2 regions of the Paenibacillus sp. 2TAB19 genome follow, and region 1 is predicted to be linked to the other one. Evidence: predicted binding sites of a transcription regulator. Region 1 holds the regulator's gene; the other holds the start of a gene.
What was found. Region 1 encodes NrdR, which represses ribonucleotide reductase genes. Its sites were predicted from a motif close to AACACNATATATNGTGTT; they were not measured.

Region 1 (7,850 bases):
AATGCTCGAATTGGCGCGGGATGCAGACGCTGTCCTTCCTTCCAGGGATATTATTGATCATCATGGGTATTATGAAGCTGTTATAACTTCGAGGTGAATGGAATGATAATCGGATTAACCGGCGGTATAGCCAGCGGCAAAAGCACCATCGCTCAGCTGCTCGCCCACCGCGGCGCGCTGCTGGTCGATGCCGATCAAGTAGCAAGAGAGGTTGTTCAGCCGGGAGAGCCGGCACTTGAGGCGATCGCCTCTTCTTTCGGACAAGCTGTACTTCAGGCGGACGGCTCCTTGGATCGTTCCGCGCTTGGCGCAATTGTGTTCCAGGACAAGGCGTCGTTAGCGAAGCTCGAGTCGATCACGCATCCCGCGATTAGACAGCGCATGCAGCACAGAATACATACATATGCCGAGCAGAATCCGGGGGCACTTGTTGTTGCCGACGTCCCGTTGCTATACGAGACGAATCAGCAAGCATTATATGAAGGTATAATGGTCGTTTATGTACCTGAGACGATTCAACTTACGCGGTTAATGGGGCGTAATCAGATGGATGAGACGGAAGCGAAGCGGCGAATATCGCTGCAGATGGATATTGAAGAGAAGCGAAGACGCGCAGATTGGGTGATCGACAATAGCGGTCCGCTAGCAGAAACGGAACGCCAGATCGATGATTTTTGGCGCAGTCAGGGAATATTATGAAGGTACTTTTGCGCAAACGAGTTGTGCTCGTATTATTGCTAGGATTTATCGCTATCCTTTTCTTGAAGTCGGACTGGCTTGGCGAGTATATGTATCCCGTGTATTATAAGGACGATATTCGTGCAAGCGCCTCGAACTACGGATTGGAGCCTCATTTGGTAGCTGCCGTTATTCGAACGGAATCCAATTACAAAACAAGCAGTCAGTCGGATAAAGGCGCTGTTGGGTTAATGCAGATGATGCCGAATACGGCTAAGGATGTTGTTCGGAGGGCAGGATTCACCGAAGTGACGGAGGACATGCTCAAGCATCGCGCGGATGTTAGCATAGAGCTTGGGTCATGGTATTTAAGCTCCTTGCATCAAAGGTTCGATCAGAACTCCATCGCTGCAATTGCCGCATATAATGCCGGACCGACGAGAGTCAGTGAATGGCTGAATACGGGAGAGTGGGATGGAAAGCTGGATACGGTGAAGCAAATTCCGTACGGCGAGACCCGCCACTATGTACAACGCGTCATTTATTATTATAATAAGTACAAGGAATTGTACCCTGACTTTTAACTTAGAACATAAGATGAGCCTTGAGAGGCTCGCCGCTTCATGGACGAGCTTCCCAAGGCTTCTGTTATTCATACAAACTTAATGAATCATTATTTGTATTGGCCGGCAAGAGATTGCTCGGCGATTTGCACCAGGCGACGAGTAATGGAACCACCGATCGAGCCTGCGTCACGGGTTGCCATGTTTCCATAATATCCGTCTTGCGGAATGGCAATACCCAGCTCTTGTGCCACCTCATATTTCAGTTGGTCCAATGCTGCAGTGGCTTGTYGTACAAGCAATTGGTTGCTGTTGCTGCTGTTTGCGCTCATGTATGTTCACCTCCTTGCGGTTGGTAACTGTATTATGTGCGTTATTCTAGAGTTCATTACAGGTAAGGTATGGGAATAACTTAAGCTAAAGTCGATATCGGTATGATAAATAAAGCATCAGGATGAATGGAGGGAAACAATCCAATGAAGTGCCCCTATTGCGATTACGCAGGTACGAAAGTGTTAGATTCACGTCCGGCTAACGAGAACAAATCGATCCGCCGCCGCCGCGAGTGCGAGAAGTGCAACCGCCGCTTTACGACGTTCGAAATGATTGAGGAAACACCGCTTATCGTCATCAAAAAAGGCGGCAGCCGCGAGGAATTCAGCCGCGACAAAATATTGCGCGGACTTATCCGCGCCTGCGAGAAGCGTCCCGTTCCAGTCGAGCGCCTCGAGGTTATTGTCTCAGAGGTCGAGAAGGAGCTCCGCACGACGGCACTGGCCGAGGTAGAGAGCCGTGATATCGGCGAGATCGTCATGAGCCAGCTCTACCCTGTAGACGAGGTGGCGTACGTTCGCTTCGCGTCCGTGTACCGCCAGTTCAAGGACATCGATATGTTCATGAAAGAGCTTAACAACCTGTTGTCCAAGCACCCTTTGAACAGCCCACTGAACAGCTTAAGAGATATAGATTGACAATTTTGGCGACATCATGCTATCATCATCTTTGTCGTCATTTGGGGCCATAGCTCAGCTGGGAGAGCGCTTGCATGGCATGCAAGAGGTCAGGGGTTCGATCCCCCTTGGCTCCACCATAATAAACAAATCAACCACGTCCACCGGACGTGGTTTTCTGTTTATTATGATGGTTAGCCAAMGGGAGATGAACCCCTAGATTGGGGTTCGCCCGCGCGGACGGAGCGGTTGATAATGCTTCGAAGCAATTACATCAAGTGCAGGAGCACGGCGTCTGAATCCACCGCTAAAAGTCCTCGTCGACTAAGCCTCGACAGCCATTCAATCAAGATTCGGACATCCCATGTTGGATAGACGAGCCAAGCGAGTCGTATCCCCCTTGGCTCCACCAAACAATAAATTCAACCACTTCATCCGAAGTGGTTTTTTTATTGTTTGGTAGAGCCAAAAAGGGGGCGAACCCCGAGGTTCAGCCCGCGCGGACGGAGCGAATGCGGAGGAGCACGGCGTCTGAATCTACCGCTAAAAGTCCTCGTCGACTAAGCCTCGTGAGCCATTTAATCAAGATTCGGACATCCCATAATGAAAAGACGAGCTAGAGCGAGTCATATCCCCCTTGGCTCCAATAAGGTAAAAAGCCTTTAGCTAACTCTCCCGTCAGCTCAGGAAAAGAGGCAATTCAGCGCATCGCCGACCAAGGGATCGGTGAAGATAACAGTGGCAACCGACGGAACGGGTAGCGATATTGTGAAAATGAAGTGGACGAATGGTGCGCGGACAGAAGACTTTTTTGCAAGCGTCGGTACGCTGTTGACTGGAGACAGCTTTGACATAACTTCAAACGGAGTCTATACAGTATACACGGAGGATCAAGCCGGCAACGGAGCGGTCGAGATTATCACAATCAATAATATCAATACAGTAACGCCAAACGCCTCAACGTCAAACGGCTCGCCTCTAATCGACTTGAACGGGCAACCGCTCGATTCGTCGACTATCGACGCGTCGAAGCCTTCCGTTACGTTGGAGGTAAAGCCTAAGGAAGGCGTAGCTTTTGTGACTATTCCGGCAAAAGTATTATCCAGCTGGTAGCGTAAAAACGAAATCTTCGTCATAGAGATAAAGACTCCCTACGGCAGTTATCAGGTACCAGTCAATCTGGCATCGCTTATACCGGGTCTTAAGGATTTACTTGCCGCTAATAACCTTACAGCCGTGGATATCAGCTTCAAGATCACACTGACTGACAAGTCCGGTGTTAAGGACATTCAAGCGGCGTTCGCAAACGGTTTGCCGAACGGCAAAGCGAGGGGCGCGATTGTGGATTTCAGCATTGAAATCATCAATACCAAGACAAACGAAACCATTGGAACGGCAGATAGGTTCAGCCAAGCGCTGACCAGAGTAATTCCGATGCCGAAGAATATGTCTGACATGCCGGAGCAATGGGGTGCGTTCCGCTATAATGAAACATCGAAGAAGCTTGAGTTTGTTGCAGCGAAGAAGGTGCAAATCAATGGCGTATGGTACGCGATGATTAGCTCGTACACCAACAGCATATACGTTGTAGCAGACAATGCGGTGAGCTTCACCGATGTGCAGAAGCATTGGGGCAAATCGTTCGTCGAGCTTGCAGCGGCGAAAGGATTAGTAGCCGGTATTGGCGGAGGACAGTACGCGCCAAATCAATCCATGACCAGAGCGGAGTTCACCGCTATGCTCGTCAGAGCGCTTGGACGCGGTACAGCTGCAAGCAGCACAGCGCCATACGAGGATGTAAAGCAAAGCGCGTGGTATTTCGACGGGGTAGCGATAGCCAAGGAGCATGGACTATTAGACTTTGTGGAAGCGGAAGCTTGAGGCCCCGATCAGCCGCTATCCCGAGAGGAAATGGCGAGTATGCTGGCGGCGGTCATTGCACTTGAGAAGCTGCCGACGACGAAGGAATTTGTCAGCTTGTCGTATTCATCAGACTGCTCTAAGCATTAGGAGCAATTGAATAGAAAAGATATAAGCAAAGCCTGCTTGAGCAGAGAAATATATGCTCAGGCAGGCTTTGTCTGTATCAAGCTAAAGTTCTCGTCGACTAAGCTGCGTCAGCAGAGGTCAGCGCTCCTTGGCGAATTTGCTGCGGAAGCCCGAGGGAGAGAGGCCTTCTTTCTTGGAGAAGGAGGTAGAATAATGCGAGATATGATGGAAGCCGACCTCATCTGCGATTCGGGCAATAGACCAGGAAGTTTGCAATAGCAGCCGCTTGGACTGTTCGAGCCGGTAATACAGGAGAAAGGTCATGGGAGTCATACCGTACACTTTGAGCATCACCTTAGCCAGGTAATTGGGATGATAGTTCATCTTCTTTTGCAGCACCGAATTCGTGATTTCGCTGGCATAGTTCTGGCGGATGAACAACTCGATCCGCTCGGCGAGCTGAATCGCGGTGACGTTCGTGGGGGAAGCGAGATCGCGATCCAGGTGCTGCAGGAACAACTGAAAGGAAGCTTGTCGCCTCCAGTTTCGAAGCGACTGCGGCTCGTGCTCCTGCTGGAAGAAGGTCTCCAGCGCCTCCATGGCCTTCGTCGACAGCTTCATATGCTTCGGAATGAAGATAGAGCAGACATCGGCATGGTTGAGATACGCTAAATTTTTGTGTTCCTCGATCAATTTCAGCTGGTTACCGAGACATTCGTCCATGTCACCGCACATCTGCCAGCTGCCGAAGGTTTGAAAATGAATCCAGATGATTTCTGTGTCTACCTTGCAGGGGGCGCTGCCGTAATGGTGTCCGTCAGGAAGAAGAATGAGTCCTTCTCCCTCATTGATTTCCCAGGTATGGCCGTTCTCGCCGATCGGGAGAACCCCTTTGCGGACGACAATCAGATCGAATACTCTGATGCAGTTCCGGTCGATATGGGTATCTCCTACCCCGTAATGGGCATATCCGCAATCTACGAAATAGGGAATCGGCGGCGAGATAAAGTGAAGAATCGCAGAATCCACACTCGTTCCTCCCAATGTAAAGTGAATATAAATCTAGAAAATGTTGTTATTTTTATGATACAACATACTCATCGTTTAAATAAAGAGTTTCCTGCAGATCGTCCGGTATCGGGAAATCGGTGGAGTGATCCGTGGAGTGCATCGAAATTCCGAGGCAGTCTTGCTAAGGTTGTAAATATTAAAAATCAGGTTGAAAAATGTTGTTTTTTTTGAAGATATTTCATGTCACAATTCAATTAAAGCGCTTTCCGAAAAAAGTGTCCTGGTATAACGGACACAGCCTGAGGATAGGGCAGTTATGTTGATGCTAAACGTTTAACTTATCAACTTGGGATGTCCAAGGAGTCGGGTCAAACGGTTAGACATAAATGTTATTTCAAATGATGAAGGGGGAACGAGGCAATGAAAGCAGGAAAGAGACTTGGTGTAGGTCTGCTCTCGGCTGCATTGGTATTCGGGGTCATTGGCTGCAGCAACAACGACGATACAAAAACGACTTCCAAGAATGAGAAAGTCAAAATTATTTACTCGATGTGGGGAAGCGCAGAAGAGGGAAGCAAAACGCAAGAAGTAGCTGACAAGTTTAACGCTACCCAAGACAGAATCGAAGTGGAAGTGCAAGCCATTCCATGGGAGAACTACATGACCAAATTGAATACGCTTGCAACGGCAAAGCAACTGCCGGATACGGGAATGATGCGGGAAGACGGCGTTATCCAATGGTCCTCCCAAGGCATGCTGAACGACGTAAGCGCTATGTACGAGGGAAGCGACAGCAAGCCGCTGGATAGCTTGGCCTACACATACAAAGGCAAACCCGTTGCCTATGCGGCTGCCAATGAAATCCTCCTTCTATACTACAACAAAGACATGTTCGACAAAGCGAACGTACCTTATCCGCCGTCAGCACTGGATAAAGCATGGACATGGGATGAATTCGTAGCAACAGCCAAGAAGCTGACGAATGACAAGAACGGCAAACATCCAGGCGATGATGGCTTCGATCCGCAGGGCATCGTCCAATACGGCGCATCCGTCGAGAACTTGCCATGGCAGTTGGAAACTTGGGCGATCAGCAATGGCGGAGGATACTATAACGCTGACGGCACAGAAGTGAAAATCGGGGAAGACTCCAGCATAGAAGCGATTCAGAAAGTCGCGGATCTGTACTTGAAAGATCATGTTGCCCCGTTGTCCGTCGGACAGACCGATGACGGCATTCAGCGCACGATTATTGCGGGAACGGTCGCCATGGCCACGAACGGCCAGTGGAACGTAGGAACGAGCTTGAACACGGCTAAGGAAGCAGGACTTAATTACGGCGTAGCCGTACTGCCTTACATGAAGGAGAAGATTACCCTTAACACAGGCGGCGCCAATGTCGTATTCTCCCAAACCAAGCATCCGGAAGAAGCGATGGAATGGCTCAAATGGTACAGTTCCGAAGAAAACAACTGGGGACTCATCTCGTCGGGCATTTGGATGCCGGTGCTGGATAAGTGGTATAAGGACGAGACGCTCACCCGCAAATGGGTTGAGAATCCGAACTTCCCTCCGTATGAGGAATACAAGTCTGCGGTAGTCGATTATGCGCAATCCTCCGCAGCGAGACCGGCTTCCTGGTTCTTTACGAATAATACGACGGAGTTCAACACCTTGCTCGGATCGGTTCTTGGGGATGTATGGACCGGTAAGACGACTGCCAAGGACGCGATTACCAAAAATCTCGATGCTTTGAAAGCGGCAAATAAAGGCGAAAAATAAAGGTTTGAAGGGTGACCGCCAAATCACGTTAAATGGCGGTCATCCTTCCTACATGAGGTGGGGAGCGAGCTATGGAAACAATCAATAAACGTACGGTGAAACGTCGTTCCCGCATACATTCGAGCGAGCAACGCGTTGCATATATTTGTTTGATTCCCGCATTCCTTGGGCTGTTCTTTCTGACCTATGCGCCTCTTGTCGGGGTGCTCGGGATCAGCTTGACGAATTGGACGGGGTTGGCCAAACCGGAATTCATCGGCTTCGATAATTATATCAATCTATTTACTACCGATCCTTATATCAAAGATTCGATAATCGCGACGATCTACTTCGCCATGTTATCGGTAGTCGGAAGCATGATTTATTCGCTTTTTATCGCAATCATGTTGAACCGAAAAATTCCGGCAAGAGGTTTCTTTAGAGCCATATTTTATGTGCCGTTTGTTTTGCCTGCCGTAGCCATATACGTAGGGTGGTCTTGGCTGTATGAAGCGAATTTCGGATTTTTCAATTATATCCTTTCCGAAATGGGATTAAATAAAGTTCTGTTTATTGCAGATTCCAGCTACGTGGTCCCATCCCTTTCCATGATTGCGGTCTGGCTGTCTGGGAACTTGATCGTTATTTTTTTGGCCGGGCTTCAGAACGTTCCGAACGTCTATTACGAAGCGGCGGAAATGGATGGCGCGAACGGATGGAAACGTTTCTTGCATATCACGTTGCCCTGCATGACGCCGATTATCTTTTACAATTTGCTGATGAGCCTGATCGCCAATCTCCAAATCGTTACGCCAGCCCTTGCTCTGACTAATGGCGGCCCGGGCAACTCGTCAAGGTTCATGACTTACCTGATGTACGATCAAGCTTTTGTCAATTA
Region 2 (7,850 bases), on a different contig from region 1:
GCAGAGCCGATCGTCCCGCTCCGATTGTTCGCGAACCGTCAGCGGTCCGGTGCTTATCTTGGAAGGTTCTTGGTCGTGTGCGGCAATTTTTCGCTCTTTTTCTTTATCCCGCAATATTTGCAAAACGTCCTCGGCTTCAGTTCGTTCGAAGCAGGCTTAGCTTTCCTGCCGTTTACGGGAGCCCAATTCGGGATGATGTACCTGATACCTGGGTTGGTGCAACGTTTCGGGAATCGAAATGTGTTGACGGCCGGCATGCTATTAGTCATCATAGGCACGCTATGGACGAGCCAAATCGTCTCGTTGCAAGCTCATTTCTTTCCGCTGATGTTCATTCTATTGGCCGTCATGGGCATAGGCTCCGGCATGGTATTCCAACCGCTCACCTTTATGGGACTCTCGGATGTCGAACCTAAAGATAGCGGTGCAGCTTCGGGTTTGATCAATGTCGCGCATCAAAGCGGTTCCTCGTTTGGTTTGGCTGTGCTCATAACCGTATTTAACGCAGCGGGCTATGCGGATCAGCCATCGAAGCTGCAATTCGCCCACGCCGTATCGCACTCCATATCGGGATCGGCAGCTTTTGTCGCAGCGGGCCTTGTCGTGTCGCTGCTTTGTTTTCTGCCGGTACGCAACAGGTTTCAACGACACGTCCGCTCTGAATAAGAGCAGACCCTTTCGGATTGGAAATAGACTGCTCACCTCGGATGCGGCAGATCGGATATGTGCACTTCCCAACAGCTGCTTCTGTGATCATAATAAAGAGAACGACAAGCAAGAACGATTGCGAATACAGACTATTGGTATAAGGAGTCCAAAATATGCTGCGAATCCTTCGATCAAATGAGACGCCGGTAGTGGGAAGAGATCCTTTCAAGCTGCGCATGATTCGTCCCGGCCGAATCTTCCAGAAAAAGGGAGTTGATCTGGCATTCGGTCCCCTTGGCCGTATCGATCACGCTTTTCTTGACACAGGAACGGTCGTTGGCATGCATGAGCACCGCAATGATGAGATATTCAGTTACATGTGGCATGGGACAATGGTTCATGAAGATTCATCGAATATCAAAACAGCTAACTCACCTATGAAGCTCATGATGATGAACGCAGGCAGCAGTTTCTTTCATCAAGAATCGGTGCCCAGCGGACAGGTAGAAATGCTTCAAATTTTCATCCGCCCCGAGAAAAAAGACTTAAATCCGGCCATCCAATTCTATGACCGTCCCGTGTCATTCGCCAATGGCGAATGGAACCTATTAGCCGGACCACAGGAGTTAAATGCGCCGCTAACGATTCGACAACGAGTGGCCGTTTATGACATACATGCGAAGGCTGGCCGGGAAATCAACATTCCTTCTGTACCAGGAATGACGGCCTGGGTGTATGTAATGGATGGAAACGTGACCGTAGATGAAGCTGAACTATTTAAGGGCGACGCGATCTCCGACTCGAAAGCAGCGCTGCCAACTTTTCGATCGACTAACGATACGACACTGGTAGCTTTTTTGGTCGATATGGACGCACCGGCTACCTTGTCGGGATGGTTTAGCGGTTTAGGCGAGGGCTACGAATAATTAAGAATAATATTAACTAGGAGCACGATAAGAATGGACACAATAGTCAACTGGAAAAATGGCGCGCATGGCCATACATTTATAGCTTCTTTTAGCGGTGGCAAGGATAGCATGCTGGCTCTGTATAAATCTATGAAAGTTGGGGAACCGCTCGGACTCATCGTCATGCTGGAGGAAGAAGGAAAACGTTCCAGATCCCACGGCATGCCTCCCGAGCTTATCCGCGCCCAAGCTGAATCTATCGGCTTGCCCGTTTATACGGCGGCTGCAAGTTGGGATGACTATGAATCCGTGTTTATAGGCCTATTGGAACAAGCGAAGCGCCAAGGCGCAGAAGTGTTAGTAACAGGGGACTTGGATATGCCTGTTGATGGCTGTTGGCATGACAAGGTTACTCGAAATGCCGGTTTAAAGCTTGCAATGCCGCTATGGGAGATGGACCATTATGAAGCTGTCACCGAGTTTGTAAATCTAGGATTCGTTTCCATCCTAGTCACTGTAAATTTATCGTTAGGGATGCGGGAGGAAGATTTGGGGCAAACGCTCACTCACGAATACATAAAAGAACTGCAAGCTCGAGGGATTGACCCGTGTGGAGAAGGCGGCGAGTTTCATACTACCGTAATCAATGGCCCGCTCTTTAAACAGCCTATTCCTGTTCAAAGATTCAGTATTGTTAAGCACGGGGATTATGCCTTTTTGCCTTTGGAGCTGCTATGATTCATTGAACTTTTCGTTTTGTATGGAATAGATCTCAAAATAAAGAAATCCAACTAATGTTAAATTAACATCAGTTGGATTTCTTTGTTTTATCAACTCTCATCATTCATTTGTATTTTTACGTTCCAGTCATATACCTAGTTACACTTGCTGTATCCACACGTACTACACTGTTTGCAGCCCTCGATATTAATAAGCGTCGCCGAGCCGCAAGACGGACACAAATCAATGGATGTCTTTGCTCCACGCTCATCATATGGAGCAGCTTGTATAGCCGGAGCTGCCGGAATTTCTACAGTTGCGGTATACTCCTCAGCGCCCTCCGTATGAATCTCCAACGCCTTCGCAACCGCATCTGCAATCGACTCCACCCGATTCACGCCGAAACCGATTGCACCCGATCCACCGATCCCTTTCAAATGCTTTATGAGCAGTTTCGATTTATTTCCATGATCGCCATAACGCAAGAACAGCGAGCAGACGCGGCCTAACGCTTCGGCCATTGCGAATACGTCCGAACCTGCCTTGCCGACATTTAAGAATATTTCAGCCGGCGAACCATTCAAGTCGTTGATCGTAATATAAGCCATACCGAAAGGCGTGTTGACCTTATAGGTAGCACCTTTCAACATTTGAGGACGGCGTTTGTACTCTTTATCGAGTACTTGCTCCGTTTTGATTGATTGCGGTTCTACGATCTGAGGTTCAACAACTGCTTCCGTAATCGTCGAATCCTCCTTCTTCGTTGACAGCACCTGCACATCGCGGCTGCCGTCGCGGTAGATCGTTACGCCTTTGCAACCTAGCTCGAACGCTAGCTCATACAGCCGCGCGGTCTCTTCCACGGTGAAGTCAGCGGGGCAATTCGCCGTCTTCGAGATCGAGCTGTCCACCCATCGCTGTATCGCGGCTTGTACGCGAATATGATCCTCCGCCGACAAGCTCATCGACGTTACAAAATAATCGGGAAGCTCCTCACCCGGGTGCTCCTCTTTCCAATGCGCAGCAATCGGCACATATTGCTTGTCATGACCAAGCCGGCTTTGCCGGTAGTATTCGAATGCAAAGTACGGTTCAATCCCCGTCGAAGTGCCGACCATCGTTCCCGTGCTGCCCGTCGGCGCTTGCGTGATAACCGTCACATTTCTCATTCCGTTATCCTTAATCGCTTGACCAACCTCAGGGAACTGTTCGGTCATATTGCGCATAAATCCGCTTTGCAGGAAGGGCTCCGTCTCGAAAGCCTGGAACGATCCCTTCTCTCCCGCAATGTCTGCTGATGCCAAATAAGACTCTCTCGCTATAAAACCATACAGCCTATCAAGAAATTGAAGCGATTCTGGACTTCCATAGCGAATTCGCAGCTTAATCATCAATTCCGCAAGCCCCATTGTCCCAAGCCCTATACGACGCTCCAGCTTCTGATTCTTTTCATTTTCCTCAAAATGATACGGCGTCGTATCGATCACATTATCCAGAAAACGAACCGACCATCGCGTCACCTTGGCCAGCTCATCCCACGCAACATCATCTTTCTCTTCATCATAAAATCTCGACAAATTGATTGCCGACAGGTTACACACTCCCCATGCAGGAAGCCCTTGTTCCGCGCAAGGATTCGTACTAATAATCGGATTGAAATACCAGCTGTTCGACATTTGGTTGTAATACTCCATGAAGACGATGCCGGGCTCTGCCGACTTCCAAGCCGATTCGATGATTGTCTGCCATATATCGCGCGCGCGAACTGTTTTATAATGAATAACCTTCTTGCCCATTCTGCGCCACGCCTCAAGATCGCCATTCCATAGCTCGTCGTAGCCTTCTTCCTTCGTGTCCGGAAAAACAAGCTCCCAATCGAGGTCTTCCTTAACCGCATGCATGAACGCATTACTGACGCAGACGGACAGATTGGCATTCGTCACCTGCCCCATTGTCTGCTTGACCGTAATGAACTCCATCACATCAGGATGCCAGTCGTTGATCATAATCATTAAGGCTCCTCTTCTTGAACCGCCCTGCTCAATCAACCCCGTCGTATAACTGAACAGACCTCCCCAAGAGACTGCCCCGCTGGATGAGCCATTAACGCCTGCGACGATCGAACGGCGCGGACGGAGCGAGGATAGATTCATGCCGACACCGCCGCCGCGGGCCATAATTTCCGTCATTTCCGTGAGCGAGTTCATAATGCCGCCCCTGCTATCCTTCGGCGATGGGATGACATAACAATTGAATAAAGTCAGCTCCTCGCTCGCACCAGCCCCTGCCGCAATCCTACCTCCAGGCACAAGCTTCCAATCGTCTAAAATATATCGAAATCGCTCCTGCCACTCCTTGCGTATATCTTCTGTCAGCTCCGCCGAAGCCATTGCTTTCGCTAGACGTTCCCACATTTCCTCCGGTGTTCGCTCMATCGTAAGCGACAGCTTCTCGGTTGTCGTATCGACCACATCGCCGCTCCGCAGCCGCACCTTGACGCTGCCTCCGCTGCTTGACAACTCCGTAACCTCTCCGACCTCTTTAGTTGGAAACTTCGTATCATCCTTCGTCAAGACGAGCACCGTATCGCCGACCTTGACTTGACTGGAATCGGCTTGCTTCCATGCGTAACGATCCAAAAATATTTTCTCGCTAAGTCCCTCGAGTCTCGTTCCCTGTTCTGTACTCATCTCCGTCACAGTCTCCTCTCAAGCTCCATTCGCTTCGTCTTCCTTACGCTCAAATTCACCGATAATCACAATATATTGTGCCGTAACCTTATTATACTATACTATATGTTGATATACAGCCTTGTTTTCCTCGAATTTCCTACACGAACTCCGCTTACATGACATCTATCTCGCTCAAGCTTGTCCGCACTCTTTTTTATAAGCCATCTTATTAATCTTTGTTGAAAGGGTCATACTAATGACAACTTATGCCTAATCCATTGCGGAAGGGAGCTGATCTCCATGTCATTTACGAACCAGCCACAGATTAGTTCAACCGATACGGGAATCTCTTACGTTACGAAAAAGCTCCATCCGCTAGTCGATCTCCAATACGATCGTTCCTGGTTCGATGAGCTTCAGAACCGCATTGCCAAAGGTGGTCCATGGGACGACTGGACACTCTATCAGCTTGCAATGGAAGCTGAGCAAGCGCGCCGAATTGAAAGCTTCGAACAGTTGCAATGTTTGCGTAGCCTACCCGAATTCGAGCCGATGCCTCATCAGATCAGTACCGCGCGCAAAGTGCTGCACGAGATGGGAGGCAGAGCGATTCTCGCCGACGAGGTCGGCCTTGGCAAAACGATCGAAGCGGGCCTCGTGCTCAAAGAATATATGGTTCGCGGGCTTGTAAAGCGCGCGCTCATTCTCGTACCCGCTTCACTCGTGCTCCAATGGGTGCGGGAGCTGAATCAGAAATTCGGCATTTCTGCTGTAGCGCAGAAACGAGAGCATACCTGGGGTTATGACGTCGTCGTTGCCTCGATCGACACCGCGAAGCGCGACCCGCATCGCGAGCTCGTATTGAACACCGATTATGACCTCATCATTATCGACGAGGCGCACAAGCTCAAGAACAAGAAGACGACCAACTACCAATTCGCGAATCTGCTTCGCAAAAAATATTGTCTGCTGCTGACCGCTACACCTATTCAAAATGATCTCGATGAGCTATTCAATCTCATCACGCTGCTCAAGCCTGGCCAGCTAGGCGGCCAAAGCGACTTCGCAGCCAACTTTGTTGTCGACAAACGTCTTCCGAAAAACGAGGATCAACTGCAAGAAGCGTTGTCCGGCGTCATGATCCGCAATCGGCGCGGCGACGGAGGCATTCATTTTACGAAACGGGTCGTCCGCAACATCCCGCTCTACTTGTCCGAAGACGAGAAAGCGCTGTACGATGCCGTAACCGGCTTCGTTAAGGAGCGCTACGACGAGAGCGGAGGCGATCTGACCAGCATGCTGTCGCTCGTAACTTTGCAGCGTGAAGTATGCAGCAGCCGCGACGCCGTTTTCCTTACGCTTGTTAATTTGTTCAAGAAGACGAGCGAGGATTCGCCGATGCGTCCGAAGATTTGGGAGCTCGTCGAGAAGATCAAGAGCATCAAAGCGAATACGAAAGCAGAGAAGACACTCGAGCTCGTGAAGGCTATGGATGAGAAGGTCATTATTTTCACCGAGTATCGGGCAACGCAAGAGTATTTGCTGCAGTTCTTCCGTGCGCATAATATGATTGCCGTCCCGTATCGAGGCGGTATGAATCGTGGTAAGAAGGATTGGATGATGGATCTGTTCCGCGGCCGCGCACAGGTGCTGATTGCAACGGAGGCCGGCGGCGAAGGCATCAATCTGCAGTTCTGCCACCATATGATTAACTTCGATCTGCCCTGGAATCCGATGCGCGTCGAGCAGCGAATCGGACGGGTGCACCGTCTTGGTCAGACCGAGGATGTGAAAATATATAACTTGTGTACCCAAGGAACGATTGAAGAGCATATCGTGGGCTTGCTCCATGAGAAGATCAATCTATTCGAGCTCGTGATCGGCGAGCTGGATCATATTCTAGAGCGTTTCGAGAAAGGCGACGGCTCCATCGAGCAAAGGCTGGCTCGTATGCTTCTGGAAGCGGGAAATGATCAGGATTTAAAACGCCAGATGAGCGAGCTGGGCAGTTCGCTTAGTCAAATTCGCGGCGAGGTTCAATCAACGGCAACGGCTGGCGAGCCTCTAACTCCTTCACGAACGCAATCGCATTCGCATTCTCATGAGCTGATTATCCACACGGACAAGCTCGGACAAACGGTGGAGGTGCGTCCATGAACGAGAAACAAGTCCATAAGTTCGTCAACCGGTATTTGGAAGCAACGGAATGCTCGATACTGGAAAAGTCGCCGTCTCATTTCACCGTCAAGCTGTCCCCTTTTGCAGACCGCGAACTGACGAACCGTCCCTATTATTGGAGCTTCGTAGATCGGTTAGGTACGGAGCCGGAGACGATGACCTATCTGCTCGTTACCGATAAGCAGAAGTATGACGCGATGGAGAGCGACAAAGCAGCCGCTCCCCCCGCAGAAACAGAAGAGGATCAAGCGGCGAATGCGGCATTAAGCCGCTCCCTCGGGTTCGTTCATGGCAGCTTGGCGTCGAATGTCCGCGTGCCGCGCGAGGATCTTTATTTCGGATCGCGTAAGCTGGAGCAGCTGTTCGACGCGGCCAAGTCCAAGGGCAGCTTCGTCTATCTGTTTCAGGAGATGGACAAAAAAAGTCCGCATCCATACAGCTCTTCTCCTTACACGGCTTGGCTGGCCGTCAATATGCGAGTCGAATTCGCTTGCGATCGCAAGCGCGAGGAGATTCACAGCTTTGGGGTGTCGCTAGCCACTGGCTTATGCGTGGAGCAATTCCATGATCGTTTGGTGACTATGAAGCTTACGCCGCGTCTGCCTTCCAACATCCACATTACGCGCAACGGACTATCGTACAACAAAGCGATGAGTATCGTAGAAGCCGCGCTGGAACGCAAGCTCAAAAGCTACGATTACGGCTGGGCTGGAGATGCATCCGC

Region 2: the regulator NrdR is predicted to act here: its motif matches at 5,031-5,048, upstream of AB4Z33_RS06570 (adenosylcobalamin-dependent ribonucleoside-diphosphate reductase).

The regions. Positions count from the first base shown of each region.
Region 1 covers NZ_JBFRGE010000037.1:48,450-56,299, forward strand. Annotated here, with positions in the region: gene AB4Z33_RS17625 (MntP/YtaF family protein) at 1-86, shown strand, start outside; gene coaE (dephospho-CoA kinase) at 103-699, shown strand; gene AB4Z33_RS17635 (lytic transglycosylase domain-containing protein) at 696-1,262, shown strand; gene AB4Z33_RS17640 (small, acid-soluble spore protein, alpha/beta type) at 1,352-1,573, opposite strand; gene nrdR (transcriptional regulator NrdR) at 1,718-2,212, shown strand; tRNA gene AB4Z33_RS17650 (tRNA-Ala) at 2,256-2,331, shown strand; gene AB4Z33_RS17655 (hypothetical protein) at 2,918-3,304, shown strand; gene AB4Z33_RS17660 (S-layer homology domain-containing protein) at 3,428-4,072, shown strand; gene AB4Z33_RS17665 (AraC family transcriptional regulator) at 4,319-5,209, opposite strand; gene AB4Z33_RS17670 (ABC transporter substrate-binding protein) at 5,612-6,973, shown strand; gene AB4Z33_RS17675 (carbohydrate ABC transporter permease) at 7,045-7,850, shown strand, end outside.
Region 2 covers NZ_JBFRGE010000010.1:16,509-24,358, forward strand. Annotated here, with positions in the region: gene AB4Z33_RS06555 (MFS transporter) at 1-666, shown strand, start outside; gene AB4Z33_RS06560 (pirin family protein) at 858-1,574, shown strand; gene AB4Z33_RS06565 (diphthine--ammonia ligase) at 1,608-2,294, shown strand; gene AB4Z33_RS06570 (adenosylcobalamin-dependent ribonucleoside-diphosphate reductase) at 2,432-4,966, opposite strand; gene AB4Z33_RS06575 (DEAD/DEAH box helicase) at 5,249-7,105, shown strand; gene AB4Z33_RS06580 (YqhG family protein) at 7,102-7,850, shown strand, end outside.